3 regions of the Kitasatospora sp. NPDC002965 genome follow, and region 2 is predicted to be linked to each of the others. Evidence: riboswitches for the same ligand, from Rfam matches in the RefSeq annotation. Region 2 holds a riboswitch; each other region holds the start of a gene.

Region 1 (11,413 bases), on a different contig from region 2:
GGCCTCCCTGGTGCAGCGGGGCTGGGTCGTGGCACCCGGCGCGCGGTACCGGCTGCAGTCCCCGCCCGGGCTGCGGATCACCGTCGCGGAGCTGGACCCCGCTGAGGCGCGGCGTCTGGCCGATGACCTGGCCGGCGTCCTCGGAACGGGCGGCGCCGTTTCGCGACTGAGCTGAACCGGTCGGTAACCCGGCGAGAAATCCGGTGCAGATACCTAGCGGTAACAAGCGCGAGCATGTCATCTTCATCGCGCCACCGGCCGGCGGCCCACCCTCACCTCCGTGTCTCCCCGACCCCACTGTGCGGGCGAGACCGACCGCAGGAGTTCCGCCGTGCCCGAGAACCGTTCGAGCATCATCCGCAGGACCACCTCCTGGAGCGGGCGGCTGCTCACCGCAGCCGTCGCACTCCCGCTGGCCACCGCGCTGACCACCGCGCCGGCGGTCGCCGCCCCGGCGTCCCTCGCCGGCGCGGTTCTCGCCGGGCAGACCGCCAGCGTCACCCTCGGCGACAGCTACATCTCCGGCGAGGCCGGCCGATGGAAGGGCAACTCCGTTGCCTCCGGCGGCAGTCGGTCCGGAACCGACCGGGCCTGGAGCGGCGGCGCGGCCGACCCGGCCAGGATCTACGGCGCCACCTACACGAGCGGGTGCGACCGCTCGGACGTGGCCGAGGTGCGCAGCGCACCGACCGTGGCCCAGGTCCAGATCAACCTGGCCTGTTCGGGTGCCGTCGCCGAGAACGTCTTCCGTGCCGCCGCCGGCGGCCGGTCCTTCAAGGGCGAGGCCCCGCAGGCCGACCAGCTCGCCGCCGTGGCGAAGCAGTACAGCGTCAAGCTGGTCACGCTGTCGATCGGGGGCAACGACCTCGGCTTCGCCGACGTGATCGAGACCTGCGTCGCCGACTACCTCGTCTGGTACTCCTACTGCCACGACGACCAGCAGGGCGAGGTCGACGCCCGGATGCCGGCGGCGATGGCCGGGGTCGGCAAGGCGGTGGACGAGATCCGCACCGTGATGGCGGCTGCCGGGTACGGGAGCGGCGACTACCGGATCGTGCTCCAGTCCTACCCGTCGCCGATCCCGCGGGCCGCCGAGATCCGTTACCCGGAGAGCGGCTGGAGCCGGTCGGACACCGGCGGCTGTCCGCTCTGGAACGGCGACGCGGACTGGGCACGGGACTCGCTGGTGCCGCAGATCTCCCGCTCGCTGGCCGGGGTCGCGGCGGCCAAGGGCGTGCAGTTCCTGGACCTGGCCGACACGCTGCAGGGGCGCGAGGTCTGCTCGAAGGCGACCCGGCAGGCCACCTCGACCAGTGCGCCCTCCGCCACCACCAGTGAGTGGGCGAGGTTCCTGGACGGCGGGCTCAACACCTCCCAGGGCACCCTCCAGGAGTCCCTGCACCCCAACTACTACGGGCAGTTGGCTCTCGGGCGGTGCCTGACCCTGCTGTTCGCCAGGCCGGGCGGCAACTGGGCCTGCCGCAACACGGCGGGGCAGGACGCCGGCGGGATGTACCTGACCGCGAAGTAGCGTGCGGTGAAAGGCCGGTGCCCCTCCCGCGACGGCCGTCGCGGGAGGGGCACCGGCGCCGGCCGGACCGCGCGGACGCGGCCGGGCGGTCAGCCCTTGGCGAGCAGCGCCTGGGCGTGCGCCTTCACCTGATCCTTCGTCAGGTAGGCGTCGGTGTACTCGAAGTCGCGCAACCGGGCGGGCTGGCGGGCCAGGAACCCGGTGCGGACGAAGTCGTCACCGGCGGTCGCGTTGAGCAGCCAGTTCGCTCCGACCCGGAACTTGGCGGCATTGGTGCGCATCGCCATCAGGTGGTACCCGCGTGCCACCACCTGGGCAGGCACCCCGCGCAGTTCCACGCCGATCGGCTTCGACACGGCGTCCTTGCCGCCGAGGTCCACGACCAGGCCCAGGTCCTTGTGGTAATAGGGCTCCAGCGGCTGGTGGCGGAGGGCGGCGATCACGTTGCCGGCCACCGCCCGGCCCTGACGGGCCGAGTGCTGGGCGGTCGGCGGGCAGACCGCACCGTCGCCCTTGGCGAGGTCGGGCACGGCGGCCGCGTCGCCGAGTGCGAAGACTCCCTCGAACTGCGGCACCCGCATCTCCGCGGTCACCGCGATCCGGCCCCGCACCGTCTCCGCGTCGAGGGTGCCGATCAGCGGGCTGGCCGCGACGCCCGCCGTCCAGATCAGGGTCCGGCAGGGCAGCACCCGGCCGTCGGTGAACTTGACCGACTCGGCGCCGACCTCGGCCACCGAGACGCCCAGCGAGACCTCGATGCCGCGCCCGCGCAGGACCTCCAGGGCGGCGATGCCGAGCGCGTCGCCGAGTTCGGGCATCAGCTTCGGGGCGATGTCGATCAGGTGCCACTTGATCTGCCGGGCGTCCAGCCGCGGGTAGCGGAGGGCCGCCGCCGTGGTGAGCCGTTGCAGACAGGCGGCGGTCTCGGTGCCGGCGTAGCCGCCGCCGACCACCACGAACTGGAGCCGGGACTCGCGCTCGCGCTGGTCCAGCGTGGCGGAGGCGAGGTCGAGTTGGGCGATCACGTGGTCCCGGACGTACGTCGCCTCGGCGAGCGTCTTCATCCCGCGCGCGTAGTCGGTCAGGCCGGGGATGTCGAAGGTGCGGGTGACGCTGCCGGGGGCGAGGACCAGGTAGTCGTACTTCAGCGCCACCACCTCGTCGGTGATCTTGCGGACCACGCAGACCTTGGACCCGGGATCGACGCCGATCGCGCCGCCGGGGACGATGTGCGTCCGGCGCAGCGTCCGGCGCAACGAGACGGCCACCGACTGCGGGGTGAGCACGCCGGCCGCCACGTGCGGCAGCAGGGGCAGGTACAGCTGGTAGCTGAATGGTGTGACCAGTGAGATCTCCGCCTCCGAGGGAGCGAGCTTGCGCTCCAGACGGCGCGCGCACTCCAGCCCGGCGAAGCCGCCGCCCACGATCAGGATCCGGGGTCGTTCCATCGTGCGTCCCTCACAGTGCATGTCGTTCAGTCACGGTGTCGTTCAGTCACGGTGCGGGCCGAATCGGTGCCGGTCGAATCGGCGCAGTTCACAGCGGTGCAGGCCACGGCAGTACAGGTGCCGGTGGTGCAGGTGGTGCCGGGCAGGCGTCTACCCCGCTACTGTCCGCCACACTCGCACGGAGCAGCACGGGCTGCCACCGGGACGACCCGGGCGGGCGAGCATGCCGAGCGACACCCGCCCCGTGCATATGCCGGATAGGCTGTCGGCCGTGCTCCCCGAGGTGACGGCGGTCCGTTATGTGACGCCACTGCGAGAAGGCGGCTCGATGCCGGGCCTGGTCGAGGCCGACGACCGGCGGCTCTACGCGCTGAAGTGGGTCGGTGCCGCGCAGGGCCGCAAGGCGCTGGTCGCGGAGGTGCTGGCCGGGGAACTCGGTCGGCGGCTCGGCCTGCCGGTGCCCGAACTGGTCACCGTCGACCTGGACCCGGTGCTGGCGCGCAGCGAGCCGGACCCGCAGATCCAGGATCAGATGAGGGCCAGCGGCGGGGTCAACCTGGGCATGGCCTTCGTCAGCGGTGCGCTCAACTTCGACCCGGTCTGCTTCGAGGTGGACTCCGGACTGGCCGGTCAGGTGCTCTGGTTCGACGCGCTGATCGGCAACGTCGACCGCTCCTGGCGCAATCCCAACCTGCTGGTCGCCACCGGCGGGCTGCGGCTGATCGACCACGGCGCCAGCCTGATCTTCCACCACCACTGGCCCGGCGCCGCTGCCTGGATCCGCCGGGCGTACGACGCCTCCGACCACGCGCTGCTGCGCGCCGAGCCCGACCTGCTCGCGGCCGACAAGGTGCTCGCCCCGCTGGCGGAGTCGGCGATCGGGGAGGCGGTGGCGCGGATCCCCGACGTCTGGCTGGTGGACGAGCCGGGGTTCGACTCGCCCGAGGCGGTGCGCGCCGCGTACCGCGCCCAGCTGACCGAGCGACTGGCCGGTCCGCGGGACTGGCTGCCGGAGGTGTCCGCATGACCGGCCCGATCCGGTCGGCGCTGCCGGCCGTCGCCGAACTGCACGACTACGAGTACGCGGTGATCCGGGCGGTGCCCCGGGTGGAGCGCGGCGAGTGCGTCAACGTCGGCGTGCTGCTGTACTGCCGGCAGAGCGCCCACCTGGCGGCGCGGACGCACCTGGACCAGGCGCGGCTGCTGGCGCTGGACCCGGTGGTCGACGTCGCCGGGGTGCGGCGGGCGCTGCACGGGATCGAGGTGGTCTGCCAGGGCGGGCCGCAGGCCGGTCCGGCGGCGGCGGACAGCCCGGGTCAGCGGTTCCGCTGGCTGACCGCGCCGCGCAGCGCGGTGGTCCAGCCGGGGCCGGTGCACACCGGGCTGACCGCCGACCCGGAGGCCGAGCTGCGGCGGCTCTTCGACCAGCTGGTGCTCTGACCGGGCGGCCCGCGCTCCGGGCGGCAGATCTTTGCCGTGCTCAAAGCTTGAGTTACTGAAGCACTCGGTCGTACCCTGACCTCATGGGTTCGACAGCGACGACGACCGTACCGACCAACGGCGAGCTGATGGAGGCACTGGCCGCCGTCGGCGCCGCGTACTTCCAGGACTTCGCGGCCGCCGCGTCCCGGCACGGTCTCTCCTCCTCGCAGGCCAAGGCGCTCGGCGCCGTCCAGGAGCCGGTGCCGATGCGCGCGCTGGCCGGCCGCCTCGGCTGTGACGCCTCCAACGTGACCGGGATCGTCGACCGTCTGGAGTCGCTGGGCCTGGCCCACCGCGAGGCGGCGGCCGGGGACCGGCGGGTCAAGATCGTCGTCATCACGGAGCAGGGCCGGGAGATCCTGGGGCTGATCCGGGGCGAGATGATCCGGACCCACCAGGCCATCGGGACCATGACCGACGAGCAGCGGGTGGCGCTGCACTCGGTCTGCGTCCAGGTGCTCCCGGTGCTCAGCGGCCGGACGGCTCCCTGAGGCCTCCGCGATTCCCTGGGGCCCTCCGCGACTCCCGGGCGCGCCCGGCGCGACCGCTGCGCCCGTTTCCGTCGGCCCCCGGCCCGGGCCGCTCGCTCCGGCCCGTTCGGCCCGTCCGCCGTGGCCGCCGGACCGGCGCGGTTCCGGCTGACCTCGGCTGTTAGGCTTGCGAAGCGTGAGCGCGAAGCCCCAGATCCCCAATGTCCTGGCCTCCCGGTACGCCTCGGCGACCCTGGCCCAGCTCTGGTCCCCCGAGCACAAGGTGGTGCTTGAGCGCCACCTCTGGCTTGCCGTCCTGAAGGCCCAGCAGGACCTCGGCGTCGAGGTGCCGGCCACGGCCGTCGCCGACTACGAGCGAGTGATCGACCAGGTCGACCTCGCGTCGATCGCCGCCCGCGAGCGGATCACCCGGCACGACGTGAAGGCCCGCATCGAGGAGTTCAGCGAGCTCGCCGGCCACGAGCAGATCCACAAGGGGATGACCTCCCGCGATCTGACCGAGAACGTCGAGCAGCTGCAGATCCGGCAGTCGCTGGAGCACGTGCGCGACCGCGCCGTGGCCGTCCTGGTCCGGCTGGGCCGTCTCTCCGCCCAGCACGCCGAGCTGGTCATGGCCGGCCGCTCGCACAACGTGGCCGCGCAGGCCACCACCCTGGGCAAGCGCTTCGCGACCGTCGCCGACGAGCTGCTGGTCGCCTTCCGCCGCCTGGAGGAGCTGATCGCCCGGTACCCGCTGCGCGGGATCAAGGGCCCGGTCGGCACCGCCCAGGACATGCTCGACCTGCTCGACGGCGACACCGACAAGCTCTCCGAGCTGGAGCGCCGGGTCGCCGCGCACCTCGGCTTCGACAACGTGCTCACCAGCGTCGGCCAGGTCTACCCGCGTTCGCTGGACTTCGAGGTGCTGACCGCCCTCGTCCAGCTGTCGGCCGCGCCGTCCAGCCTGGCCAAGACGATCCGCCTGATGGCCGGCCACGAGCTGGTCACCGAGGGGTTCAAGGAGGGCCAGGTCGGCTCCTCCGCGATGCCGCACAAGATGAACACCCGCTCCTGCGAGCGCGTCAACGGCCTGGCCGTCATCCTGCGCGGCTACGCGTCGATGACCGCCGAGCTGGCCGGCGACCAGTGGAACGAGGGCGACGTCTCCTGCTCCGTGGTCCGCCGGGTCGCGCTGCCGGACGCCTTCTTCGCGTTCGACGGTCTGCTGGAGACCTTCCTGACCGTCCTCGACGAGTTCGGCGCCTTCCCCGCCGTGATCGAGGCCGAGCTGGACCGCTACCTGCCGTTCCTGGCCACCACCAAGGTGCTGATGGGCGCGGTCCGCGCGGGCGTCGGCCGGGAGGCCGGCCACGAGGTCATCAAGGAGCACGCCGTCGCCTCCGCGCTCGCGATGCGCGCCGGCGCCCGGGAGAACGAGCTGCTGGACCGCCTCGCGAACGACGAGCGGATCCCGCTGGACCGGGCCGCGCTGGACGCGCTGCTGGGTGACCGGCTCTCCTTCACCGGCGCCGCCGGTGCCCAGGTCGCCGAGGTCGTCCGGCAGATCGAGGCGGTCGCGGCCGCCCACCCCGAGGCCGCCAAGTACGCTCCGGGCGACATCCTCTGACGTTTCGTCAGGCTGGTCCGGCGTCTCGTCAGGCGTCCGGCCGGGGCCTCGTCACCGTACCGGTGGCGGGGCCTTCGCCGTGCTCGGACGCCTCCGGCGCGTGGCCCGGATCCAGTGGCGGTGCGCCGGTGGCGCAGGCGTACCGGCAGTCCGGCTCGGCCACCGGGTGATCCTCCGGCGCCAGGACGTTGCCGTGCACGGTGACCAGCGCGGTCAGCCCGCCGGCCACCAGCAGCCCGGCGCAGATCAGCATCGCGGTGCGGAACGCCGCGTCCACCGAGGCCGGCACCTGGTAGGCGTCGCCGCTCAGCCCGGCCAACGACGGCAGGGCGGCGACCGCGAGCAGGCCGGCGGCCCGGGCGGCGGCGTTGTTCACGCCGCTGGCGATCCCCGCGTGCCGTACCTCCACCGCCGCCAGCACCGTCGCGGTCAGCGGCGCGACCAGCAGCACCATCCCGCAGCCCATCACCGTGACGGCCGGCAGCACGTCCGTCCAGTACGAGGCGTCGGGTCCGATCCGCAGCATCAGCAGCACGCCGGCGGCGCAGAGCAGCGGGCCGACGGTGAGCGGCAGCCGGGGCCCGATCCGCTTGCCCAGCCGGCCGGCCCGCGCGGAGAGCGCCAGCATCAGCACGGTGATCGGCACCAGGGCCACCCCGGAGACCAGGGGGGAGAAGCCGGAGACGATCTGGAGCTGCACGACGAGCAGGAAGAAGACCCCGCTGAACGCCGCGTAGACGGCGAGGGTGACCAGGTTCACCGCCGTGAACAGGCGTGACGAGAAGAGTCCGAGCGGCAGCATCGGCTCCGGCGTGCGGCGCTCGACCAGCACGAAGGCCACGCCCAGCAGCAGCCCGGCCGCCCCGGTGAGCCAGACCCCGGGGGAGAGGCCCTCCCCGGCGGCGGTCAGCGCGTAGGTGAAGGTCCCCAGGGCCACTGCGGCCAGCACCGCGCCGAGGACGTCGAACCGGCCGGTCGAGGACTCGTCCCGGCTCTCCGGCACGTGTCGGGCGGTCACCGCGACGACCAGCACGGCCAGCGGGACGTTCAGGAGGAAGATCCACCGCCAGCCCGGCCCGTCCACCAGCCAGCCGCCGAGGAACGGTCCGACCGCCGCCGACACCCCGCCGAGGCCGGACCAGAGGCCGACCGCGGCGGAGCGGTCCTCGGGGTGGAAGACCGCCTGGAGCATCGCCAGTGATCCCGGGGTGAGCAGGGCCCCGCCGACGCCCTGCACCGCGCGGGCGGCGACCAGCACCTCGATGGTGGGCGCGGCCGCGCAGGCCGCGGAGGCGACGGCGAACCAGACCACGCCGAGCAGGAAGATCCGGCGTCGGCCGTACCGGTCCCCGAGCGCGCCGCCGAGCAGGATCAGCCCGGCCAGGGTGAGCAGGTAGGCGTTGAGCGTCCACTGCAGGGCAGCGAGCGGGGCGTCGAGATCGGTCCCGATCCTGGGCAGCGCGACGTTCACGACGGTCCCGTCGAGCATCGCCAGGCTGGAGCCGAGCACCGTCGCCAGAAGTACCCAGCGACCCTGCGCGGTGCCCAACCGCAGGATGCCGGCCTCGGAGGTGGCCACGGCATGATCGTCCGCCCCGGGGGCCGACGTGACAAGGGTCACCGGGGGCGTGTCGGCGGATGGCTTTCCGTGAGTGATCGTGTGCGGACCGGTCCGGAAATCGGCGGAGGGTCGTGGATCAGTGGCACGCCGTGAATCGATTGTGTGCGTACTGTGCAGCCGATCATTCGGAGCGTGACGGCGGTCCGGTGTTTTGTTGCGAGTTCAAGAGATCGACATTGCTTCACTCGGACGGATGAGTTTTAGTTCAGCGACCGCCCGGCGTCAGCCCGGGTGGCCACCGGGTGGAACGCCTAGTCCTGCCGCTGCCCGGTGGTACGCAACGAACTCTGTTCGGCAGGAGCGGGGGACCCAAAGGTAAGTCGCCGGACCGGAATTCGCGGTCCGGCTTGGGGTGAAGCCGCCTAGATGCGGCCGGGCAACTCCAGCCCGAACCCGACAGCTCACCTCGTAGGCGTCGGAGAGGACATCAGCCATGGCCGCACAGGCTCGTCGTATCGCCCTGCCCCGCGCCGTCCGCATCGGTATCGCCACCGCCGTCACCGGCGCCGCCTTCGCCCTCCCGCTGGTCACCGCGGTGAGCGCCCAGGCCCACGAGGCTCCGGCCGCCAAGCCCCACCAGACCAGCACCTGGAACGGCGCCACCAGCGTCGACGCCGCCCCGGCCGCCGCTCCGGCCGCCGAGACCGCCCCGGCCGCCGCGGCCGAGGAGACCTACAAGGTCGCCGGCGGGGACACCCTGTCGAAGATCGCCGACGCGAAGAACGTCCAGGGCGGCTGGGAGGCCCTGTACGAGCGCAACCGCTCGGTCGTCGGCGCCAACCCGAACCTGATCTACCCGGGCCAGCAGCTCGCCCTCGGCGGCAAGGCCGTCGAGGCCGCCAAGCCGGCCGCGCCCGCCGCCAAGCCGCAGGTCTCGCAGGACTCGGTGAAGCCGGCCGCCAAGCCCGCCGCCCCGGCCGCGAAGCCCGCCGCCCCGGCCGTCAAGCCGGTCGCGCCCGCCGCCAAGCCCGCGCCGGTCCAGGCCGCGAAGCCCGCCGCCCCGGCGCCGGCTCCCGTGGTCGCCTCCTCCGGCTACGTCGCCCCGCTGGCCGGTACCAAGCTCGGTACCGCCTACGGTGTCGCCGGTTCCATGTGGTCCTCCGGCCACCACACCGGTGTCGACTTCTCCGCTGCCACCGGCACCCCGCTGCGCGCCATCGCGGCCGGCACCGTGGTGAAGGCCGGCAACGGCGGCGCCTACGGCAACGAGGTCGAGATCAAGCTCGCCGACGGCAAGTACGCCCAGTACGCGCACCTGTCCTCGATCGCGGTGAAGGTCGGTCAGACCGTCACCGCCGGCCAGCAGATCGGCCTCTCCGGTGCGACCGGCAACGTGACCGGCCCGCACCTGCACTTCGAGATCCGCACCGGCTCGGAGTACGGCTCGGACATCGACCCGATCGCCTACCTGCGGGCGCACGGCGTCTCGATCTGATCGAGCACCAGAACCACCGCTGGGTGCGGGGTGAACGACCTCCCGGAATGGTCATGTCGGGTGACCGCTTGACCGGGTGATCGCCGCACCACCAGTGGATCCACGGGCGCGGGACACGCCCGTCGGGCCGGCCCGGTTCGCGAGACCTCCTCTCGCGAACCGGGCCGGCCTCTGTCGTTTCCGCCCCCCCTGGGGGATCTTTCCGGCGTCTGGTCCGACCGGCCGGATTCCCGCCGAATTCAGGCCGAATCCTGAAGGGTTCCGGAAGGATTCCGGAAGGGGCTCGGTGAGAGTTCGGGAGGGGTTTCCGGGCGAACGGATCGTTCGGGTGCCGTCGGCGGCGCGGGGCGGTGGTGCCGGTCGGCCGGGTGCGCCGGAGTGTGCGGCCGCCGGGGACGCGCGGGTGGGCGCGGTCGACCCGGTGGACGCTCGCGGATTCTCCCGGCCGACCGGTTCCGCGGCATGGGTGACCGGCGGTGCGTGGCCGGCCGTCAACGGCCGGGCCGGGCGGGAGAGTCGGGCCGGGGGTGGGACGGGGGTCAGCGCCGGTGCGCGGGCTCGGCCTGCTGCGCGGCGGTCAGCAGCTGGTGCACGCGGTGGCCGAAGTCGTCGGCGTCGTGGGCCGGTTCGGGGAAGACCAGCCGGACGTCACGGTGGCCGTGCGCGTGGTCGAGGCGGAGCACCAGGCCGTACCGGTCGAGGGCGAGCGGCCGGACGTCGGGGTGGTCGACGAGCAGCTCCGGGTCGAGGAGGCGGGTGAGCACCGCGAGGGCGTCCGGGTGGTCGTCGGCGAGGTGGGTGAGCATGCCGGCCTCGTAGCGGGCGAGCGGGTCCGGGGTGGCGAGGGCGAGGTCGGCGCCGGTGAGGGCGCTGGTGCCGTACGGGGTGGAGAGGACGGCGTGGGCGACGTCCAGGCGGAGGTGGACGCTGAGGCCGTCGTCGGCGAGGTGTGCGAGGTGGAGGCGCCCGGCCAGGGTGAGGCGTCCGCGGACCCGGTCGCGGACGGCGACCGGCGCGATGTCGGTGAGGTCGAGGACGACGGGGAGTCCGTCCTGCTCGCGGACGGTCGCGAGGGTGAGCGGGGCGTCGAGCGGGGCGCGCAGGCGGAGCCTGGAGCCGTGGACCGAGACGGGGGTGGTGAGTTCGTGGTGCTCGCCGAAGGCGCGGACGACGACGGAGGAGGCTGCGCAGAGCAGGCTGCCGACCCGTTCGGCGGCGGTGGGCTCGGGGACCTCGGCGTCGATGGGGGTGGGGTTCATGGCAACCTCCGGCTAGTTAGGTGAGGCTAACCTAATGACTTGCGCTGCGTGAGGCAAGGTGACGCGGGCCGTCGCGTGCGGGGGGTGGCGGCGAGTTGCCGGAGGAGGAGCCGGGTGAGGCTGTCGTGGAAGGTGTTGCAGGCGGCCGTCTATATGCCGCGCTTGCAAGTATCCGGCGAGCGGTCGTATTGTCGACGCTGGTAGTTGCACGCGCAATGGTTTGGTGTGCGGCTGACCGGTACCCCTGCAACGCTCCGGAAAGCGGTCCCTCTCATGCCTCTCGCGCTCCTGGCGCTGGCGATCAGCGCCTTCGGCATCGGCACCACCGAGTTCGTGATCATGGGCCTGCTGCCCGAGGTCGCCGGCGACTTCTCGGTGTCCATCCCCACCGCCGGCCTGCTCATCTCCGGCTACGCGCTCGGCGTCGTCGTCGGCGGGCCGCTGCTCACCGTCCTCGGCACCCGCGTCCCCCGCAAGGGCATGCTGCTGATGCTGACCGGCCTGTTCATCGTCGGGAACCTGGTCTCCGCGATGGCCCCC
Region 2 (8,131 bases):
GCGCACCCGCTGCTCCGCACCCTGCTCGGCGACGAGGACGTCGCGCCGTCCGAGTGCGGTGCGCCCGAGCCCTCGCTGCCGGGCGAGCGCAGCCTGAACGCGATCCGCGTGAGCTTCGGCGCGGGCACCCCGGACGAGCACATCGACCGGTTCCTGACCGCCGTCCGCGACCTGGTCACGGACGGGGCGGCCTGGAACTACCGCAACGAGGGCGGCCGTTGCGTCGCGGACACCCGTCGGGGAGCCTGACGGAGCGCCGGCCGGGCGCCTGACGGGGTCAGGCGTCGAGGCCGATCGCGAAGGCGGCCTCCAGGTCGTGCTGGGAGTAGGTGCGGAAGGCGATCTGGGTCTCGGTGTGGGCCACGCCCGGGACCTTGTTGAGCCGGCCGGGGATCACCTCGGCGAGGTCGTCGTGTCGCCGCACCCGCACCATCGCGACCAGGTCGTACCCGCCGGTCACCGAGTAGACCTCGCTGACGCCCTCGATGGCGGCGATCGCCTCGGCGATCTCCGGGATGCGGTCGACGCTGGTCTTGATCAGGACGATGGCGGTGATCACGGTGCGAGCTCCTTTGTGAGGTGCCGCCAGCGTATCGGGCGTCAGCCGGACGGTCGCGGGCGGCGGGCGGCCCGGGGGCGGCGCTCGGCCAGGGTGCAGGCGTAGAGGAAGCCGGCCGCGAAGCCGATCACGTGCACCAGGTAGGCGACCCCCGGCCCCGCCGAATGGACCGACCACCACTGCAGGGCGAACCAGAGCCCGAGCACCAGCCAGGCCGGGAACCGCAGCGGGAGGAAGAGCAGCAGCGGGACGAGCGTGGTGACCCGGGCCCGCGGGTGCAGGCGGAGGTAGGTGCCGAGAACGGCCGAGATCGCCCCGGAGGCGCCGATCAGCACCCGGGTCGAGTCCGCCGTGTGCGCCTCGGCGAGCGCGAAGCCGTAGGTGGCCACCGCCCCGGCCGCCAGATAGAAGAGGACGAACCGGGGGCGGCCGAGCCGCCGTTCGACGGTCGGGCCGAAGACGTGGAGGAAGAGCAGGTTGCCCAGCAGGTGCAGCCAGCCGCCGTGCAGGAAGAGCGCGCTGAGCACCGAGAGCGCCGGGTGCTTCCCCGGGGTCGGCGCGGCCGGGCAGCCGGGCACCGGGTCGGGGGCCTCGGCCAGCTGTTCGGCGGTGAGCGGATGCCCGGCCAGCAGTTCGGCCGGCACGGCCCCCCAGCGCTGTTCGTAGCGCTGCTCGGCACAGACCCGGGCCTGGTCGCGCCCGTACAGCGGATTGAGTCCGGCGGCGGGCCCGAACAGGAAGACCACGGTGTTGAGCGCGATCAGCGCGTAGCAGACGGCCGGAGCGGCGGCGGCCGGTCGGCCGTCCCGTGCACCGGCGTGGTCGAGGACCGGGATCGCCATGCCGCCAAGCATCCCTCCGGCGGACCGGGCGGGACCGCGTCGTTACGGCAGGTGGCCCAAGGCGGTGATCGCCGTGACCGGTGGTCACGAAGGTTGCCCCAGGCAATAGGCTTGGGGCGGGCCTTCCCGCCTCCCGCCGCCGACGCCGGGGCTCCGGGGGGAGCGCCTGAGCCCATCCAGGGACCACCCGAGAGGACCCCCGATGACTGTCCCCGCTCTGACCGCCGAGACGCGCTGGCGCTGCACGCTCTGCGGAAACCTGACCCGTTTCGACGTCACCCGCACCGCCCGGGTGACCGAGTTCCTCCACTTCGACCTGGCCGGCGATTCCAAGGTCGAGGAGACCCAGGTCCTCAGCGAGACCGTCGAGTCGGTGCGATGCCGCTGGTGCAACGCGGTGGACCAGGTCGAGCTGGTCGCCCGCCCGGGTGCGGCGGACGCCGGGCCCGAGGCCGTCGGCGAGCAGGGCTGATGCCCCGCCCGTGCGGTGGACGGCACACGGCGTGGCGGTCCACCGCACGGGACAATACAGAGAGAACGCACGGGGTGTGACGCGGGTGCCGGCCGCCGGCCGTCGCCCGCTGGACCAGGATCGGAGCCGAGGACGTGGTGGACGCAGCGAAGGAGCCCGCCGGGCCGCAGGGGCAGCAGCCCGCTGTGGACGCGCAGGCGCCGGACGCGGCCGTGGCCGCTCCCTTCGGTTCCGACGCCGCGGCCGAGGTGGCCGGCGGTGAGGAGCCCGGTGGCGGTGACGAACCGGCGGCAGCCGTCGACGGGCCGGGCGGGCCGGGCGAGCAGGGTGGGCACGACGGGCCCTCCGGTGCCGGTGGGACGGGCGACCGTGACGGGCTGACGCCGTCGACGGCGGAGGAGCCGTCCGACGAACGGCCCACCGAGACGCCCACCGAGACGCCTGCCGGTGCGCCCGCGGGGACGCCCACCGAGACGCCTGCCGGTGCGCCCGCGGGGACGCCCACCGAGACGCCTGCCGGTGCGCCCGCGGAGACGCCTGCCGAGAAGCTGGACCGGCCGCTGCCCGAGGGGGTGCGCCGACGGGTGGTCGGCCTGGCCGCCGACGCGCTCGGCGGGCTGCCGCTCGGCGAGCTGCCCCAGTCGCTGCGCCAGTACGCCAAGTTCACCCCGGCCCGTCGGGCCAAGTACGCGGCCACCGCGCTGGCCGCCGCGCTGGAGTCCGAGCCGGCCTTCCGCGTGCGGATAGCGGAGCGGCTGCGGCTGGGCCAGCCCGATCTGGTCCGGGCGCTGGAGTCGGGCACCGTTCCGGGTGCCGCCGATCCGATGGACGTGGCCGCCGCCGCCTACCTGGTCCGGTCGGCGGGCTGGAGCCGCCTGGTCGCGGAGGCGGGCGAGGAGGCCGAGCGGGCCGGCGCCGAAGGTGCGGCGGCCGAGGCGGCCCGGCTGGTGGAGAAGCTGCAGGCCGAGCTGGCCGAGGTGCGGGCCGCCGCCCGTGCCGACCTCGACCGGCAGCGGAGCGAGTCGGAGGACGTCCGCAAGGAGGCCGAGTCGCTGCGCCGGAAGGTCCGTTCGCTGGAGAGCGACACCCGCCGGGCGCAGGCCGAGACCCGCAAGCTGGCCGTCGAGTTCGAGGCGGTCAAGGCGCAGGCGGCGGCCGAGCGGAGTGCCGGCGAGAGCGAGACGCGGCGGCTGCGGCACCGGGTGTCGGAGCTGGAGACCGCCGTCGAGCAGGGCCGCCGGTCGGCCCGCGAGGGGCGCAGCGTCGAGGACATGCGGCTGCGGCTGCTGCTGGACGCCGTCCTCCAGTCGGCCCAGGGGCTGCAGCGGGAGCTGGCGCTCCCGGTGTCCCAGATCCGTCCGGCGGACCTGGTGGAGGCGGTGGTGCCGGGTTCGGCCTCGCCGCACGACGTGGCGCGGCGCGGTCTGGCGGAGGACGACCCGGCGCTGTTGGACCAGCTGCTGGCGATCCCGCAGGTCCATCTGGTGGTGGACGGCTACAACGTGACCAAGACGGGCTACCCGACGCTGCCGTTGGAGCAGCAGCGGATCCGGCTGCTGGGCGGGCTGGCGATGCTGGCGCAGCGCACCCAGGCGGAGGTCACCTGCGTGTTCGACGGGCAGGACCTGGACGTGCCGGTGATCATGGCGCCGCCGCGCGGCGTGCGGGTGCGGTTCAGCCGAACGGGGGAGACGGCGGACGAGCTGATCCGCCGGTTGGTGCGGGCCGAGCCGCAGGGGCGCCCGGTGGTGGTGGTCTCCACCGACCGGGAGGTCGCGGAGGGCGTACGGAAGGCGGGCGCGCGCCCTGTAGCCTCCGTTCTGCTGCTCAATCGGCTGGCCCGGCCGTAGCCGTGCGCCGGTTCCGAGCGGGCGGGAATGACGCCTGGTCAGCGCCGGGATTGCGGCGATGTGAGGGTCTCGTGAAGTCAGGGAGTGGGGGACGGGTTCACGCCAACGGGGGAGTGGCGCAAAGCGTGGATCTTCACTAGTGTCTGGCGTCAAACCTATTTTCCGGATTCTCACCCGTTCAGGTGAGTCCATTGGAAGAAGGAGCCGGTCTTTTGGCCTCCCACCGCCGTCCCAAGCAGCCGAGCCGCGCGCGAGTCACCGTGCTCACCGCGGCCGCTGCGACCGCGGTCGCTCTCTCCGCCCAGGTCGCCGCTCACGCCGCGCCGAGCCCGTCGCCCAAGAAGGACGACGTCAAGGCGCAGATCGACCAGCTGCAGGAGGAGGCCGAACAGGCCACCGAGCGATTCAACGGCGCCAAGGAGCGGGCCGACCAGCTGCGCAAGCAGGCTGACCAGCTCCAGGACCAGGTGGCCCGCGGTCAGGAGCAGATGACCCAGCTTCAGGCCGGGCTGGCCGAGGTCGCGGGTGCGCAGTACCGCACCGGCGGCATCGACCCGTCGGTCCAGCTGATGCTCTCCTCCGACCCGTCCGGCTACCTGGACAAGGCCAGCAGCGTTCAGCAGGCCAGCTCCAGCCAGGCCGAGGCGCTCAAGGGGCTCCAGGACCAGCAGCGCCGGCTGGACCAGCAGAAGGTCGAGGCGGCCGCCGTCCTGGCCTCGCTGGACACCACCACCAAGGACCTGAACCAGTCCAAGGCGGAGGTGAACAAGAAGCTCAAGGAGGCCCAGGACCTGCTGAACTCGCTCAGCGCCGCCGACCGTGCGGCCCTGAAGGCGGCCCAGCAGCAGGCCGACCGCGCCTCGCGCGGGACCGAGCGCCCGGACCTGGGTGAGCTCCCGAAGGCCTCCGGCATGGCCGGCTCCGCGGTGGCCCTCGCGATGGCCCAGCAGGGCAAGCCGTACGGCTGGGGTTCCACCGGCCCGAACAGCTTCGACTGCTCGGGGCTCATGGTCTGGGCGTACGGCAAGGCCGGGGTCTCGCTGCCGCGTACCTCGCAGGCCCAGGGCAACTACGGCACCCGGGTGCCGTCGCTCGCCGAGGCGCAGCCGGGTGACCTGATCATCTACCGCGACGACCGCAGCCACGTCGCGATGTACATCGGCAACGGCATGGTGGTGCACGCGCCCCGCACCGGTGACGTGATCAAGGTGATGAAGGCCGACGGGATGAAGATCAACACGATCCGCCGCGTCTGACGCGCCGGGGTGTCCGGCCGTTTGACGGTCCGCCACGACACGCCCGCGGGCCCGCCGAAGGCCCTGTGATCCGCGCCACCTCCGAACGGGGGTGGCGCGGGTGTTTCGGCCGCCGGTTCGACCGCGAGGTGAGGAACGATCAGCTCCGTGTACGGCGCTGGTCACACCCGGTCATATTCACAAATGAACTTCGGTATTCTTCTAGCTTTTTTCCGACAAGGATTTGAACGGATCACGGATCTGTTACTAGGGTCGTACCTCGAACCACCGCACAGTCGATCACCCAGCCCGGGTGGCGGCGGTGGTTCCCGCCGAGTTCGTGAAACAGCGGGACGGGCAGTCGCCCGTCCGAGTGAGAGCCCAGCAGTCGGGGGCGCTGTGGAGTGGAGCCGGGGAACCACGTTCCTCCGGGGTGAATCGGCGCCAGGTCGGTCGCGTGAGCGGCCGGTGAGGCGTCGTAGGGCACGCTTCCGCCCGAACCCGTCAGCTCACCCGGTAGGCGGATGAGGAAGAAGGAGTCCGCCTTCGTGGCGTCCCATCGTCGTCCCAAGCCCGCCGGCCGCACCCGGGTCTCGATCATGACCGGCCTCGCCGCCGCGGCCGTCGCCCTTTCCGCGCAGTCCGGCGCCCACGCCGACCCGACGCCGACCAAGGACCAGGTCAAGGAGCAGGTCGACCAGCTCAACGAGCAGGCCGAGATCGCCACCGAGAAGCTCAACGGCGCCCAGGCCAAGCAGCAGGAGCTGCAGAAGCAGGTCGGCGACCTCCAGGACAAGGTGGCCCGTCAGCAGGCTGTGGTGACCGAGGCGCAGGGCGGCCTCGCCGAGATCGCCGGCGAGCAGTACCGCACCGGCGGCATATCGCAGACCGTCCAGCTGGTGCTCTCCTCCAGCCCGGACAACTTCCTCAACCAGGCCGACGCCCTGAACCAGGCCGGTTCGACCCAGTCCGGCGCGCTGAAGGAGCTCCAGGAGCAGCAGCGCAGGCTCGACCAGGACCGCACCGAGACCCAGAACAAGCTCGGCGAGCTGGAGGCCACCACCCAGCAGCTGAAGACCTCCAAGGAGGAGGTCCAGGCCAAGCTGACGAAGGCCCAGGACCTGTTCAACACCCTCAGCGAGCAGGAGCGCCTGGCGATCCGCGCGGCCGAGGAGAAGGCCGCCGCCGAGGCCAAGGCGAAGGCGGACGCCGCCAAGGCCGAGGCCGCCAAGGTCGCCAAGGCGAAGGCCGACGCCGAGCGCGCCTCCCGTGAGAACGACCGCACCAACCTCAGCGCGCCGTCCACCCAGGCTCCGTCCACCCAGGCGCCCGCCGCGCCGGCCTCCTCCGCTCCGGCGGCGCCGAAGCCGGCCGCGCCCGCCGCCAACAGCTCGCGCGCCGCCGCCGCGATCGCCGCGGCCGAGAGCAAGCTCGGTGCCCCGTACGTCTACGGCGCCACCGGCCCGAGCAGCTTCGACTGCTCCGGCCTCACCGGCTGGGCCTACGCCCAGGCGGGCGTGTCGCTGCCGCGTACCTCGCAGGCGCAGGCCGGCGCCGGTACCCGGATCGGCTCGGACATCTCCCAGGCCCAGCCCGGCGACCTGGTCATCTTCTACGGCGACCGGCACCACGTCGGCATCTACGTGGGCGGCGGTCAGGTCATCCACGCCCCCAAGCCGGGTGCGTCGGTGCGTTACGAGGCGGCCTCCAACATGCCGGTCAACTCCATCGTGCGCCTCTGATCCCCGATCACGCGGTCCGTACGGGCCCGGTCTCCCCGCGAGGGGAGGCCGGGCCTGCGGCTTTTCCCCCGCTCGGGCTGATGTCCGATTGAGGGTCAAATATTCGGGTTGGGAGGGGTTTGGACTCGGTTGCCCGGACTCGCTAACGTCTGCCACCGGACTCCCGCTTCCAGCCGTCCTCCCCGGGGCGGCGGCGGGCCGTTGCCGCAGGATCGGAGCCGACGCCGCATGCCCGTGCACCGCCGTTCCCCGCTGTCAGGTGCGCACGCCCTCGCCCGGGCGCTGGTGCTCACCGCGGCGGCCACCACCGCGCTGGGTGTGGCGACCGGAGGCACCGCCCAGGCGGCGCCCGGCTCCCCGGACGGGCCCGCCAACCGCAAGGACGTCAAGGCCCAGGTGGAGCAGCTGTACGAGGAGGCCGAGCAGGCCTCCGAGCGGCACAACGCCGCGCAGGAGGCCCAGCAGAAGCTCCAGCACGAGACCGGCACGCTCCAGCAGCAGACCGCCGTCGCCCAGGACGAGCTCAACCAGCTCCGCGGCGACCTCGCGGCGGTGGCCGGCGCCGAGTACCGGGGCGGCGGCATGGCGCAGACCGTGCAGCTGATGCTCTCCGCCGACCCGGCGGGCTACCTCTCCCGGGCCCGCAGCCTCGACCAGGCCGCCGAGCGGCAGAACGAGACGCTCCGCGAGGTGGTCGCCCGGCAGCGCGGACTCGACCAGCGCCGCGCCGAGACGTCCGCCAAACTCGCCGAGCTGGACCAGACCCGCAAGGCGCTCGCCGAGAGCAAGCAGCAGATCCAGCAGCGGCTGGCCAAGGCGCAGCGGCTCCTCAACAGCCTCGGCGTCGTCGAGCGGGCGCGGCTGGCGGCGCAGGACGCCCGGGAGGCGGAGCAGCGGGCCACGCGCGGCACCGACCGGCTGGACCTCGGGACCGCCCCGCCCGCCTCCGAGCGGGGCGCCGCCGCACTGGCCGCCGCCGTCAAGATGATCGGCTCGCCCTACGTGTACGGATCCACCGGGCCCAAGGCGTTCGACTGTTCCGGTCTGATGTACTGGAGTTGGCGGCAGGCCGGAGTGACCCTGCCGCGCACCTCGCAGGCCCAGGCGTACGCCGGCCGGCGGGTGGGACTCTCCGAAGCGCGGCCGGGAGACCTGGTGATCTTCTACCGGGACATGCACCACGTCGGGATGTACGCCGGCGGTGGCGTGATCGTGCACGCCCCGTACCCGGGGGCCAAGGTCCGCTACGAGAGCGTCGGCGCGATGCCGGTCGCGGGGGTGATCCGGCTCTGAGCCGCCGCGGCCCCTCCCCGGCCGGCGCCACGGGCGGCGGCCGGACGCTGTCCCGGCGCGGCGCCCTGTTGCTCGCGGCCGCCGGTCTGGCCCAGCTCTCGATGCCCGGGGCCGGCCGGGCCGCTCCGGCGTCGGCCC
Region 3 (11,413 bases), on a different contig from region 2:
CCTCCGGAGCCTGACCCCGCCGCCGGGTCCGTGTCCGGACCCGGGGCGGCGGCCGGCGTCGTGGCCCGGGCCAGCAGCAGCGGCCCGAGCGGCCGGACGCCGTTCTGCGACTCGACCAGCGCCGTCGCCGAGGGCAGCAGCGCGACGACCAGCGCGGCCGTGACCGTTCCGCCGAGGGCGGCCCCCGCGACCACGTCGTGCGGGTAGTGCACGCCGGCCGCCACCCGCAGCGCCGCCGTCCCGAGGCCGACCGGGACGACCAACCAGGTCCGGCGCGGGCTCAGCAGCACGAGGCCGGTGGCCAGCGAGACGGCCAGGGTCGCGTGGTTGCTGGGGAACGACCAGTCGCCGGGCGGAGGGCAGTCCGCGAGCACGGTGGCCGGGAGCCCGACCAGCGCGCGGCAGGGCCGCTCCTCGTCGATCACGGTCTTCAGCACCTCGCTCGCCCCGTACGCGAGCACCGTCCCGAGGCCGGTGAGCACCACCCCCGCGACCGTGCGGGCGTCCCGTCGCCCCCGCGCCGTCCACCAGCCGAGCGCCAGCAACAGGCCCAGCACCAGCAGTCCGGCCTCGGTCGCCAGCTCCACCAGCTCGGCCGCCGGGCGCGGCGCGTCGGCGACGGCCTCCACCACCCGCCGGTAGCCGGTGGCGGACGTGCCGGCGACCACCCGGACCGGTCCTTCCCCACCCCCGTGCGCGGGGGCCAGCAGGCCGACCAGACAGGCCCCTGCCGCCGGAAGCGCCACGGCGAGGGTCACCCGCAGACCCGTCGTCCGTCCTGCTGTCCGTGCTCCCGCCCTCCGTCCGTTCCTCGTCCGCCCGCCCGATGCCCGACCGCCCGATGCCCGACCGCTCCCGGTTGCCCGGCGCTCGGCCGCCCGCCTCCCGGCAGCGTTGTTCCTGACCGTTTTCGACATGATCGGGACGGTAGGAGCAGCAGGTGGGCCACGACCTGACCCGAAAGGCAGACGGCGACCTGGACGATCGTCAGGGTTTACGCCCGAGGCCCGAGGCCCCAAGCCCGAGGCCCGAAGCCCGCGCCGCCCCGTGTGACCCGTTCGGGCCACGGTCCGCGCCTGGCCGCACGCCCCGGCCTAGGCTCGGGAGGAACGCCCGGCCGCCCCTTCGCCGCCCAGCCCCGACCCCGCTGCGCGCCTTCCCCCCGTAGCCACGGAAGCCTCCCGGAGATCGCCATGCACCGTCGTCGGACCGCCGCCGCCGGTGCCCTGCTGGCCGTTGCGGGCCTGTCCGCGTGCGGCAACGCCGGGCTGACGGCGGGCACCGCGGCGGTGCTGGACGGCCGGCGGATCCCGGTCGGGGCGGTGGAGGCGCGGGTGGCCGCACTGCGGCACGTGTCCGGCGGCGCGTCGGCCGATGCCCGGCAGGAGCCGGACGGACTGGTCAGGCGGGCCGTCACCGATCTGGTGCTCGACGCGGTGGTGGCCCGGGCGGTGGCCGACCGGGGGCCGGCGGTCGGTGCGGCCGAGGTGGCGGCGGCCCGCGCGGCGGAGGAGGTGCGTTACGGCGGCGCGGAACCGCTGGCCGGGGCGCTCGCCGGGCTGGGCGTGCCGGGCGGGGCGATCGACGACCACCTCCGCCGCCGGCTGGGGATTCACCGCCTCGCCGCGGCCGCCGGCCAGGACGCCGGCACCCCGACGGGAGACAGGGCGGTCCGCCGGGCCCTGGCCGCCGCCGCGGTCGCCCTCCACCTGCGCGTCAACCCCCGGTACGGCACCTGGGACCCGGACCGCGTCGGCCTCGCCCCCGCCGCCCACCCCTGGCTCGCGCGCTGACCGCTCCGGACGGCGCGGGCGGGTGCGGAGCGGCGGACGGCGGCAGGCACTCCCGGGCGGCCGGGCGCCGAAACCCGCGAGCGGGGAGACGACGGCGCCGGGTAGGTTCGGGGATGTGACGACGAATCCTCCGGGCGCGAAGCTGATCCTCCTCACCACCACCCACCGGGTGGCCCCCGGGCTGCTGTCCTGGTCCGCGTGGGAGGCCCTGCGGTCGGCGGGGCGGGTGCTGGCGGGGGACGCCGGGCATCCGCAGCTCGCCCCCGTACGACAGGCCGGCGTCGAGGTGGAGGTCGTGCCGGCCGGCTCCGCGCCGTCGCTGGCCAGGCTCCTGACCGGGCAGCCGGCCGGGGAGGGCCCGACGGTCTGGCTGGGTGGTCCGGACGGGGACCCAGGGCTGACCGACGCGCTGGCGCGCCTCGCGGTGGAGCACGCGGGCGAGGTGCCGGAGATCGAGGTGCTGCCGGGCTCGTACGACCTGCCGGGCGCCCGCCTGCTGGACCTGGCCTCCGTGATGGACCGCCTCCGCTCGCCGGGCGGCTGCCCGTGGGACGCCGAGCAGACCCACGCCAGCCTGGTGAAGTACCTGGTCGAGGAGGCCTACGAGCTGGTCGAGGCGATCGAGGAGGGGGACCGCGACACGCTCCGCGAGGAGCTCGGAGACGTCCTGCTCCAGGTGTTCTTCCACTCCCGCATCGCCGAGGAGCACCCCACCGACCCCTTCTCGGTGGACGACGTGGCGGGCGACATCGTCGAGAAGCTGATGTACCGGCACCCGCACGTGTTCGGGGACGCCGAGGCGACGGGCGCCGCCGAGGTGGAGGCGAACTGGGAGACGCTGAAGGCCGCCGAGAAGTCGGAGCGCGAGTCGGTGCTGGACGGCGTGCCGGCCGGGCTGCCGGCGCTGGCGTACGCGGCGAAGCTGGTGTCGCGGGTGCGCCGGTCCGGGTTCGCGGGCGTGTCGGACGAGCCGTACGAGCTGCCCGCGGAGCTCACGCCGGAGTCGGCGGGCGGGCTGCTGCTCGCGGTGGCGCAGCGCGCGCACGACGCGGGGGTGGACGTGGACGCCGCGCTGCGGGCGGCGGCACGCGGCTACCGGGACGCGGTCCGCGCGGCCGAGGGCCTCAAGCCCGAGCAGTCGGAGCAGCCCGAGCAGCCCGAGTAGTCGGAGCCACCCGGGCCACCCGCGCGCGGCGGACCGGGGCGCCCGGCCCGCCACCGCGGGTTCAGACCCGCGCGACGTCCCTCGCCGGCCGCCGCTGCGCCGGGACGACCTCGCCGATCGCCTCGCCGACCAGCGCGACCAGTTCGGCGAGCCGCTCCAGGTCGAGGTGGTCGGGCAGGTCGGCGAGCGACACGATCCGCTCGCCGTCCGGTCCGGCCACGCAGAACAGGTCGATCGGGCCGAGGTGCTTCTCGGCGGTGTCGACGAGGGCGGCGACGTCGCTGGGGCGGCGGATGTCGCCGCAGACGCCGACGACCGGGCAGCCCGGCCGGTCGAGCTCGGTGGCGAGGTCCTCGGCGATGCCGACCTGCTGGTCGGCGATGAGGATCCCGGCTGCTCCGGCGGCGGTGAACCTGCGGGCGAGGTCGGCCCCCGACCCGCCGTGGAGTACCGCGATCACGACGACCGAACCGGTGTCCCGCATGGTGTTGCTCCTCCCTGTGGGCGGCCCCGCACCGGCGCCCACGGACATCTTGCGGAGGATCGTAGGCACGTCCTGACCCTCCGCAACAGGGAATACCCCTCAGGTGACCAGACTCACGCCTGTCGTGTCCGACTTGCACCCGGGATACCGTCGTTCCATGCCAGTCCAGCCCGCCTCCGCCCGCCCTCCGCTCTTCACCTGGGACTTCGCCGCCGACCCGTACCCGGCGTACGCGTGGCTGCGCGAGCACGAGCCGGTGCACCGCACCACCCTGCCGAGCGGCGTGGAGGCGTGGCTGGTGACGCGGTACGCGGACGCCCGGCAGGCGCTGGCGGACGGCCGGCTCTCCAAGAACCCGGCGAACCACAGCGAGCAGGCGCACCGCACCGGCCGGGTCGGCATCCCGGGCGAGCGCCAGGCCGACCTGATGACGCACCTGCTGAACATCGATCCGCCGGACCACACCCGGCTCCGCCGTCTGGTGTCGAAGGCGTTCACGCCGCGCCGGGTGGCGGCCTTCGAGCCCCGGGTGCAGCAGCTGACCGACCGGCTGATCGACGGGTTCGCGGAGCGCGGGAGCGCCGACCTGATCCACGAGTTCGCCTTCCCGCTCCCCATCTACGCGATCTGCGACATGCTCGGGGTGCCCGCCGAGGACCAGGACGACTTCCGGGACTGGGCCGGGATGATGATCCGGCACGGCGGTGGCCGGCGCGGCGGTGTGGGGCGCGCGGTGAAGCGGATGCGCGAGTACCTGGCGGAGCTGATCCACCGCAAGCGGGCGGACCTCGGGGACGACCTGATCTCCGGGCTGATCCGGGCCGGCGACCACGGCGAGCACCTCACCGAGAACGAGGCGGCGGCGATGGCCTTCATCCTGCTCTTCGCCGGGTTCGAGACGACCGTGAACCTGATCGGCAACGGCACGTACGCGCTGCTGCGCAATCCCGGCCAGCGCGCCCTGCTCCAGGAGTCGATCGCCCGTGGCGAGAGCGGCCTGCTGGAGACCGGGATCGAGGAACTCCTGCGCTACGACGGGCCGGTGGAGCTGGCGACGTGGCGGTTCGCGACCAGCCCGCTGACCATCGGCGGGGTGCTGATCCCGGCCGGGGACCCGGTGCTGGTCGTGCTCGCGGCGGCGGACCGGGACCCGGCGCGGTTCGCCGACGAGAACACCCTCGACCTGGCCCGCGCGGACAACCCGCACCTGGGCTTCGGGCACGGCATCCACTACTGCATCGGCGCCCCGCTGGCCCGGTTGGAGGGGCGGTCCGCGCTGGCCACGCTGCTCTCCCGGCTGCCCGACCTGCGGCTCGCCGAGAGCCCGGAGAACCTGCGGTGGCGCGGTGGTCTGATCATGCGTGGACTTCGTGAACTTCCCGTGGAATTCACCCCCGAGAAGATGCCCGAAAGGGCCTCTTCGGGGCAGTCGTCCGGTGCTCCGTCCGATCGGTGAGGCGACCCGCGACACGCTGACGGAAGGTCTCCGACCAGGCAGGACGGCGAGATTGAACCGCCACCAACCCGGACATAGCGCCCCCGTTGGTGGGCGATCCATCACCTGACGTGATTTCCGTGTGATACCGACGATATGAGCTTGTGATTGCTCTACGGATCTGTCTACTCTCCGTGGAGTTCGCAGCTGCGAGCCCCGAGCACGGAACGCCGAGTCCTGCCCGTCGTGCCCCGGGAAACCGACCAGACCCTGGGCAGGGGCGGGGGAACCAGGTTTGTTGCCGTCCCCCACGGCTTGGGGTGAAGCCGCCTCGCGCGGCCGGGCCACCTCCCGGTCCGAACCCGACAGCTCACCTCGCAGGCGTGCGGAGAGGGACCTCTTCATGCTGTTCGTCGGAACCGGCCGTCATCGTCGTCGTACCCAGACCGAGAAGGCCATCGCCGTCGCCGGCGTCGCCGGTGTCGGGCTGGCCCTGCCGATCCTCAGCGCCACCGGTGCCTCCGCCGCCCCGGTCTCCACCTGGGACGCGGTCGCCCAGTGCGAGGCCGGCGGCAACTGGAGCATCAACACCGGCAACGGCTTCTACGGCGGCCTGCAGTTCACGCCCAGCACCTGGAAGGCGTTCGGCGGCACCTCGTACGCGCCGCAGGCCAACCAGGCCTCCAAGGCGCAGCAGATCTCGGTGGCCGAGAAGGTCCTCGCCTCGCAGGGGCCGGGCGCCTGGCCGGTCTGCTCCAAGAAGGCGGGCCTGAGCAAGGGCGGCGCCCCGGCGGCGGTCGACACCTCGGCGGACGCCAAGCCGGCCGTCCCGCAGGCCGCCACCCAGCCGAGCGCGCCGCAGACCACCGCCCCGCAGACCAGCGCGCCGAAGCACGCCGCGCCGAAGTCGGCCCAGCAGGAGAAGCCGGCCCAGGCGGCCAAGCAGGCCCCGAAGCACGCCGCGCCGAAGCCGCAGGCCCAGCAGGACCGGCCGCAGGTGCAGCAGTACGGGCAGGCCCCGTCCTTCTCCGGCACGTCCGGCTGGGACGCCGACGCGAAGGTGTTCTGGTACGAGAACAACGGCGGCTGGTACTGGACCAGCCACCAGAGCGTCTACCAGCAGTACGCCGGTCAGGCCGCGGTCCAGGACGCCCGTCCGGCCGCCGCCCAGAGCGCCCCGGCCGCCCAGCAGGGCGCGGGCCACGGCTACACCGTCCGGGCGGGCGACACGCTCGCCGGCATCGCCGCCGGCCAGGGTGTCTCCGGCGGCTGGCAGGCGCTCTACGACGGCAACCGCGGCACCGTCGGCGGCGACCCCGACCTGATCGTCCCCGGCCAGGTGCTCACCCTCGGCTGATGCCGTTTCGCCGGTGGATCGCGAGGGGGGCCGGGTTCGACCGGGTCCGGCCCCTTCGTCCCGATCCGGCCCCCTTCCGTGGGGCAACCAGGTGAACTACCGGCGGGTAGCCGTGCCACACGCTGAGACGGGACCCGGGCCGACGTGGCCCGGAGAGCCCGTGCGGTTAGGCTCTGGTCGTAACGACTCCGCAATCGTCCGGCCGACAGCACCCACCGTCAGCCGAACCTGTTTCCGCTAGGAGATGCCTCGTGCCGTCCATCGATGTCGTCGTAGCCCGTGAGATTCTCGACTCGCGTGGCAACCCCACGGTCGAGGTCGAGGTGGGCCTCGACGACGGCAGCACCGGCCGCGCCGCTGTCCCGTCGGGTGCCTCCACCGGCGCCTTCGAGGCGCTGGAGCTCCGCGACGGTGACAAGAACCGCTACTTCGGCAAGGGCGTGGAGAAGGCCGTCCTGGCCGTCATCGAGCAGATCGGCCCGGAGCTCGTCGGCTACGACGCCACCGAGCAGCGCCTGATCGACCAGGCCATGCTCGACCTGGACGCCACCCCGGACAAGTCCTCGCTCGGCGCCAACGCCATCCTGGGCGTCTCGCTGGCCGTCGCGCACGCCGCCTCCGAGGCCAGCGACCTGCCGCTGTTCCGCTACCTGGGCGGCCCGAACGCGCACGTCCTGCCGGTCCCGATGATGAACATCCTCAACGGCGGCTCGCACGCGGACTCCAACGTCGACATCCAGGAGTTCATGATCGCTCCGATCGGCGCGGAGTCCTTCTCCGAGGCCGTCCGCTGGGGCGTCGAGGTCTACCACACCCTCAAGGGTGTGCTGAAGGAGCGCGGCCTCTCCACCGGCCTGGGCGACGAGGGCGGCTTCGCCCCGAACCTGGACTCCAACCGCGAGGCCCTGGACCTCATCGTCGAGGCGATCCAGAAGGCCGGCTACGTGCCGGGCAAGGACGTCGCGCTGGCGCTGGACGTCGCCTCCTCCGAGTTCTACGAGGACGGCGCCTACCAGTTCGAGGGCAAGGCGCTCACCTCCGCCGAGCTCATCGAGTACTACGCCGGCCTGGTCGCCGCCTACCCGCTGGTCTCCATCGAGGACCCGCTGGACGAGTCGGACTGGGACGGCTGGAAGGCCATGACCGACAAGCTGGGCGACAAGGTCCAGATCGTCGGCGACGACCTGTTCGTCACCAACCCGGCCCGCCTGGCCCGTGGCATCGAGACCGGCACCGCCAACGCGCTGCTGGTGAAGGTGAACCAGATCGGCTCGCTGACCGAGACCCTGGACGCCGTCGAGCTGGCCCAGCGCAACGGCTACCGCTGCATGATGTCGCACCGCTCCGGCGAGACCGAGGACGTCACCATCGCCGACCTGGCCGTCGCGACCAACTGCGGCCAGATCAAGACCGGTGCCCCGGCCCGCTCCGAGCGCGTCGCCAAGTACAACCAGCTGCTGCGCATCGAGGAGATCCTCGACGACGCCGCCGAGTACGCCGGCCGCGGCGCCTTCCCGCGGTTCAAGTACGAGGGCTGACACACACAGCTCCCGCCGGTGCCCCGCCTGTTCACCCCGTAGGGTGGACGGCGGGGCACCGTCGCGACCAGGAGGGGACACCGGAGATGGCAGGCTGGAGGATCCCGGGCTTGGCGGCCCGGCCTCGGTTCACGAGCCGGGCGACCGTCCTCGTGCTGGTGCTCTGCTCGCTGGTGGCGATCCTGGCGTACCCGACGCGGCAGTTCATCTCGCAGCGTTCCGAGATCTCCTCCCAGCGGGCCAAGGCCGAGCACGCCCGGCAGCAGGTCGAGCAGCTCCGCCGGGAGAAGGCCCGCTGGCAGGACCCCGAGTACGTCAAGGTGCAGGCCCGCGCCCGGCTGCACTACGCGATGCCGGGGGAGACCCCGTACATCGCGGTGGACCCGGCCGCCGGGGAGGCGACCAGGTCGTCCGTCGGCGCGCCGCCGCCCGCACAGGGCCCGGCCACCGGGCCGGCCAAGGCGGCCAGGCCCTGGTACGCCGGCATCTGGGACTCGGTGGACGCCGCCGCAGCCCCTGCCGCCGCCCCGGCCGCCGCCTCCGCCCCTCCCTCACCACCCGCCCCCGCCCCCGCTGGAGACAGCTCCTCCCATGACCACTGAGAACCACCCCACCGTCTCCGACGAGGACGTCGCGGCCATCGCCGCGCAGCTCGGCCGGGTCCCGCGCGGCCTGCGCGGCGTGGCCCACCGCTGCCCCTGCGGCAACCCGGACGTCGTGGAGACGGCCCCCCGGCTGCCGGACGGCACGCCGTTCCCGACCCTGTACTACCTGACCTGCCCCAAGGCCGCCTCGCTGATCGGCACCCTGGAGGCGGACGGCGTGATGAAGGACCAGAGCGCCCGGCTGGCCGAGGACCCGGAGCTGGCCGCCGCCTACCGGAAGGCGCACGAGGACTACATCGCCCGGCGCGACGCCATCGAGGTGCTGGAGGGCTTCCCGAGCGCCGGCGGCATGCCGGACCGGGTCAAGTGCCTGCACGTGCTGGTCGGCCACTCGCTGGCGGCCGGCGAGGGCGTCAACCCGCTCGGCGACGAGGCGATCGGCCTGCTGGAGGACTGGTGGGCCAAGGGCCCGTGCGTCTCCCCCGCCGAGGTCACCGCGGCCGGTGAGCGGGTGGCCCGCAACCGGGCCAAGGCGAAGGACGACGCGGCCGTGATCGCGGCCAAGGAGCAGAAGACCGCCGAGCGCGCCGCCAAGCGGGCCTCCCAGGAGGCCGGGGAGGACGGCGCGTGACCGTCACCAGGGTCGCCGCGATCGACTGCGGCACCAACTCGATCCGGCTGCTCGTCGCCGACCTCGACCCGGAGACCGGAGCGATCACCGACCTCGACCGGCGGATGGTGATCAACCGGCTGGGCCAGGGCGTGGACCGGACCGGCCGGCTGCACCCGGACGCGCTGGCCCGCACCTTCGCGGCCTGCCGGGAGTACGCGGAGGTCGTGTCCGGCTTCGGGGTGGACCCCGGGCGGATCCGCTTCGTGGCGACCAGCGCCTCCCGGGACGCCGAGAACAGCGCCGAGTACATCGAGGGCGTGCGCGCCGTCCTGGGCGTGGAGCCCGAGGTCGTCAGCGGCGAGGAGGAGGCGCACCTCTCGTTCGTCGGCGCCACCAAGGAGTTCACCGGCGGTCAGTTCCCGGCGCCGTACCTGGTCTTCGACCTGGGGGGCGGCTCGACCGAGTTCGTGCTCGGGGACGAGGACGTGCGGGCCGCGCGTTCGGTGGACATCGGCTGCGTCCGGCTGACCGAGCGGCACTTCGGCGGAGCCGAGCTGCCCTCGGCGGAGCAGGTCGAGGAGGCGCGGGCGCACGTCCGGGCCGAGCTGGACCGGGCGGCGGAGAGCGTCCCGCTGACCGGTGCGGCCACCCTGGTCGGCCTGGCCGGCACGGTGACCACCCTCTCGGCCATCGCCCAGGACCTCCCCCGGTACGACTCCGAGGCGATCCACCACTCGCGGATGAGCCGCGCCGAGGTGGCCGCGATCGCCGAGCGGCTGCTGCACGCCACCCACGCGGAGCGGGCGGCCATCCCGTCGATGCACCCGGGCCGGGTGGACGTGATCGCCGCCGGAGCGCTGGAACTGCTGGAGATCATGGAGCGGACCGGCGCCGCCGAGGTGGTCGTCAGCGAGCACGACATCCTGGACGGGATCGCCTGGAGCATCGTTTCCTGACCGGGCCCCGCCCCCCCTGCCACGCCGTTTTCCCGGCCCCGGCACCCCGTTGCGGGTGCCGGGGCCGGGGCGCGCCCGGGGCCGTGCGGGAAAGTTCGTGAATTTCTTCACATGGAGATCCCGTCATTCGCCCCGGGGACGGGCCCGGTCCGTCCGATATGTGGGACCGAAGGCCCGCCCGGCATGACAGCCGCTGGATCGCAGGTCCCGTCGCGCCAGAGGTTTGAAAATCGAAATCCTGTGGGGGAACCCGGGCCCCGTACGGATCGTTGCTGCTCAGCGGGGCCGTTCGAACGGACGTGCTCACCGGGGGGCCGGACGGGCCGCGAGGAGTCGACCGGGAAGCGATTTTGGGGGCGCGAAGTGTAGCACGGGGTGTCCAGAAGCTTGTGAGCGGGCTCACGAAGGCTGCTCCGAACGGTGCTGGATACTTTCGGATATGAGCACCACGGAGCGTCCTCGCATCCTCATTGTCGGCGGTGGTTACGTCGGCCTGTATGCCGCGATGCGCATCCTCAAGAAGATGCGTTACGGCGAAGCGACCGTCACGGTCGTCGACCCGCGGTCGTACATGACGTACCTGCCCTTCCTCCCCGAGGCGGCCGGCGGCAACGTCGCGCCCCGCAACCTCGTCGCGCCGCTGCGCAGCGCCCTCAAGCAGGCGGAGGTGCTCACCGGTGCGGTCACCGGTGTGGACCACGCCCGTAAGGTCGCCACCATCCAGCCCGCGGCCGGCGACTCGTACGAGCTGCCCTTCGAGTACCTGGTCGTCGCGACCGGCTCGGTCTCCCGCACCTTCCCGATCCCGGGTCTGGCGGAGCACGGCATCGGCATGAAGACCGTGGAGGAGGCCATCAGCCTCCGCAACCACGTCATGGCGCAGCTGGACAAGGCCGAGTCCACCACCGACGAGGCGATCCGCCGCAAGGCGCTGACCTTCGTCGTCGTCGGCGGCGGCTTCGCCGGCGTCGAGACGATCGCCGAGATCGAGGACATGGCGCGCGACGCCGCCAAGATCTACAAGACGGTCAGCCGCGACGACATGCGCTTCATCCTGGTGGAGGCGGCCAACCGCATCCTCCCGGAGATGGGCCCGGACCTCGGTCTGTGGACCAAGGAGAAGCTCGAAGAGCGTCAGATCGAGATCTACATCGAGACCTCGATGGACTCCTGCGTCGACCAGCACGTCGTGCTGAAGAACGGCGTCGAGGCGGACGCCTCCACCATCGTGTGGACCGCCGGCGTGAAGCCGAACCCGGTGCTGGCCGAGTTCGGTCTGCCGCTGGGCCCCCGCGGCCACGTCGACACCGCGCCGACCCTGCAGGTCCAGGGCTTCGACTACGTCTGGGCCGCCGGCGACAACGCCCAGGTGCCGGACCTCGCCGCCGGCGAGGGTGCCTGGTGCCCGCCGAACGCGCAGCACGCCGTCCGCCAGGCCGCCGTCCTCGGTGACAACGTCATCTCCGG

What was found. A riboswitch is a leader RNA that binds a small molecule or an ion and turns the genes downstream of it on or off. The one in region 2 is predicted to bind cyclic di-AMP.
Region 1: linked by a shared signal. The riboswitch ahead of ABZY91_RS27065 (LysM peptidoglycan-binding domain-containing M23 family metallopeptidase) and the one ahead of ABZY91_RS40280 (NlpC/P60 family protein) in region 2 are both predicted to bind cyclic di-AMP.
Region 3: linked by a shared signal. The riboswitch ahead of ABZY91_RS32350 (transglycosylase family protein) and the one ahead of ABZY91_RS40280 (NlpC/P60 family protein) in region 2 are both predicted to bind cyclic di-AMP.

What each region holds. Positions count from the first base shown of each region.
Region 1 is NZ_JBEXNT010000082.1:946-12,358, reverse strand. It holds gene ABZY91_RS27105 (aminotransferase class I/II-fold pyridoxal phosphate-dependent enzyme) at 1-175, shown strand, start outside; gene ABZY91_RS27100 (GDSL-type esterase/lipase family protein) at 332-1,531, shown strand; gene ABZY91_RS27095 (NAD(P)/FAD-dependent oxidoreductase) at 1,621-2,979, opposite strand; gene ABZY91_RS27090 (HipA family kinase) at 3,251-4,006, shown strand; gene ABZY91_RS27085 (DUF3037 domain-containing protein) at 4,003-4,419, shown strand; gene ABZY91_RS27080 (MarR family transcriptional regulator) at 4,503-4,952, shown strand; gene purB (adenylosuccinate lyase) at 5,128-6,558, shown strand; gene ABZY91_RS27070 (MFS transporter) at 6,587-8,137, opposite strand; cyclic di-AMP (ydaO/yuaA leader) riboswitch at 8,448-8,609, shown strand; gene ABZY91_RS27065 (LysM peptidoglycan-binding domain-containing M23 family metallopeptidase) at 8,613-9,614, shown strand; gene ABZY91_RS27060 (DUF2470 domain-containing protein) at 10,154-10,873, opposite strand; partial or broken gene ABZY91_RS27055 (MFS transporter) at 11,147-11,413, shown strand, end outside.
Region 2 is NZ_JBEXNT010000219.1:1,436-9,566, forward strand. It holds gene ABZY91_RS40250 (aminotransferase class V-fold PLP-dependent enzyme) at 1-249, shown strand, start outside; gene ABZY91_RS40255 (Lrp/AsnC ligand binding domain-containing protein) at 278-559, opposite strand; gene ABZY91_RS40260 (rhomboid family intramembrane serine protease) at 601-1,401, opposite strand; gene ABZY91_RS40265 (hypothetical protein) at 1,604-1,873, shown strand; gene ABZY91_RS40270 (NYN domain-containing protein) at 2,422-3,723, shown strand; gene ABZY91_RS40275 (NlpC/P60 family protein) at 3,936-4,979, shown strand; cyclic di-AMP (ydaO/yuaA leader) riboswitch at 5,344-5,496, shown strand; gene ABZY91_RS40280 (NlpC/P60 family protein) at 5,507-6,700, shown strand; gene ABZY91_RS40285 (NlpC/P60 family protein) at 6,929-7,993, shown strand.
Region 3 is NZ_JBEXNT010000115.1:16,956-28,368, forward strand. It holds gene ABZY91_RS32320 (response regulator transcription factor) at 1-14, shown strand, start outside; partial or broken gene ABZY91_RS32325 (phosphatase PAP2 family protein) at 207-917, opposite strand; gene ABZY91_RS32330 (hypothetical protein) at 1,194-1,793, shown strand; gene ABZY91_RS32335 (MazG family protein) at 1,909-2,958, shown strand; gene ABZY91_RS32340 (SDR family NAD(P)-dependent oxidoreductase) at 3,020-3,442, opposite strand; gene ABZY91_RS32345 (cytochrome P450) at 3,600-4,898, shown strand; cyclic di-AMP (ydaO/yuaA leader) riboswitch at 5,129-5,275, shown strand; gene ABZY91_RS32350 (transglycosylase family protein) at 5,281-6,234, shown strand; gene eno (phosphopyruvate hydratase) at 6,486-7,772, shown strand; gene ABZY91_RS32360 (septum formation initiator family protein) at 7,883-8,374, shown strand; gene ABZY91_RS32365 (DUF501 domain-containing protein) at 8,364-9,008, shown strand; gene ABZY91_RS32370 (Ppx/GppA phosphatase family protein) at 9,005-9,946, shown strand; gene ABZY91_RS32375 (FAD-dependent oxidoreductase) at 10,386-11,413, shown strand, end outside.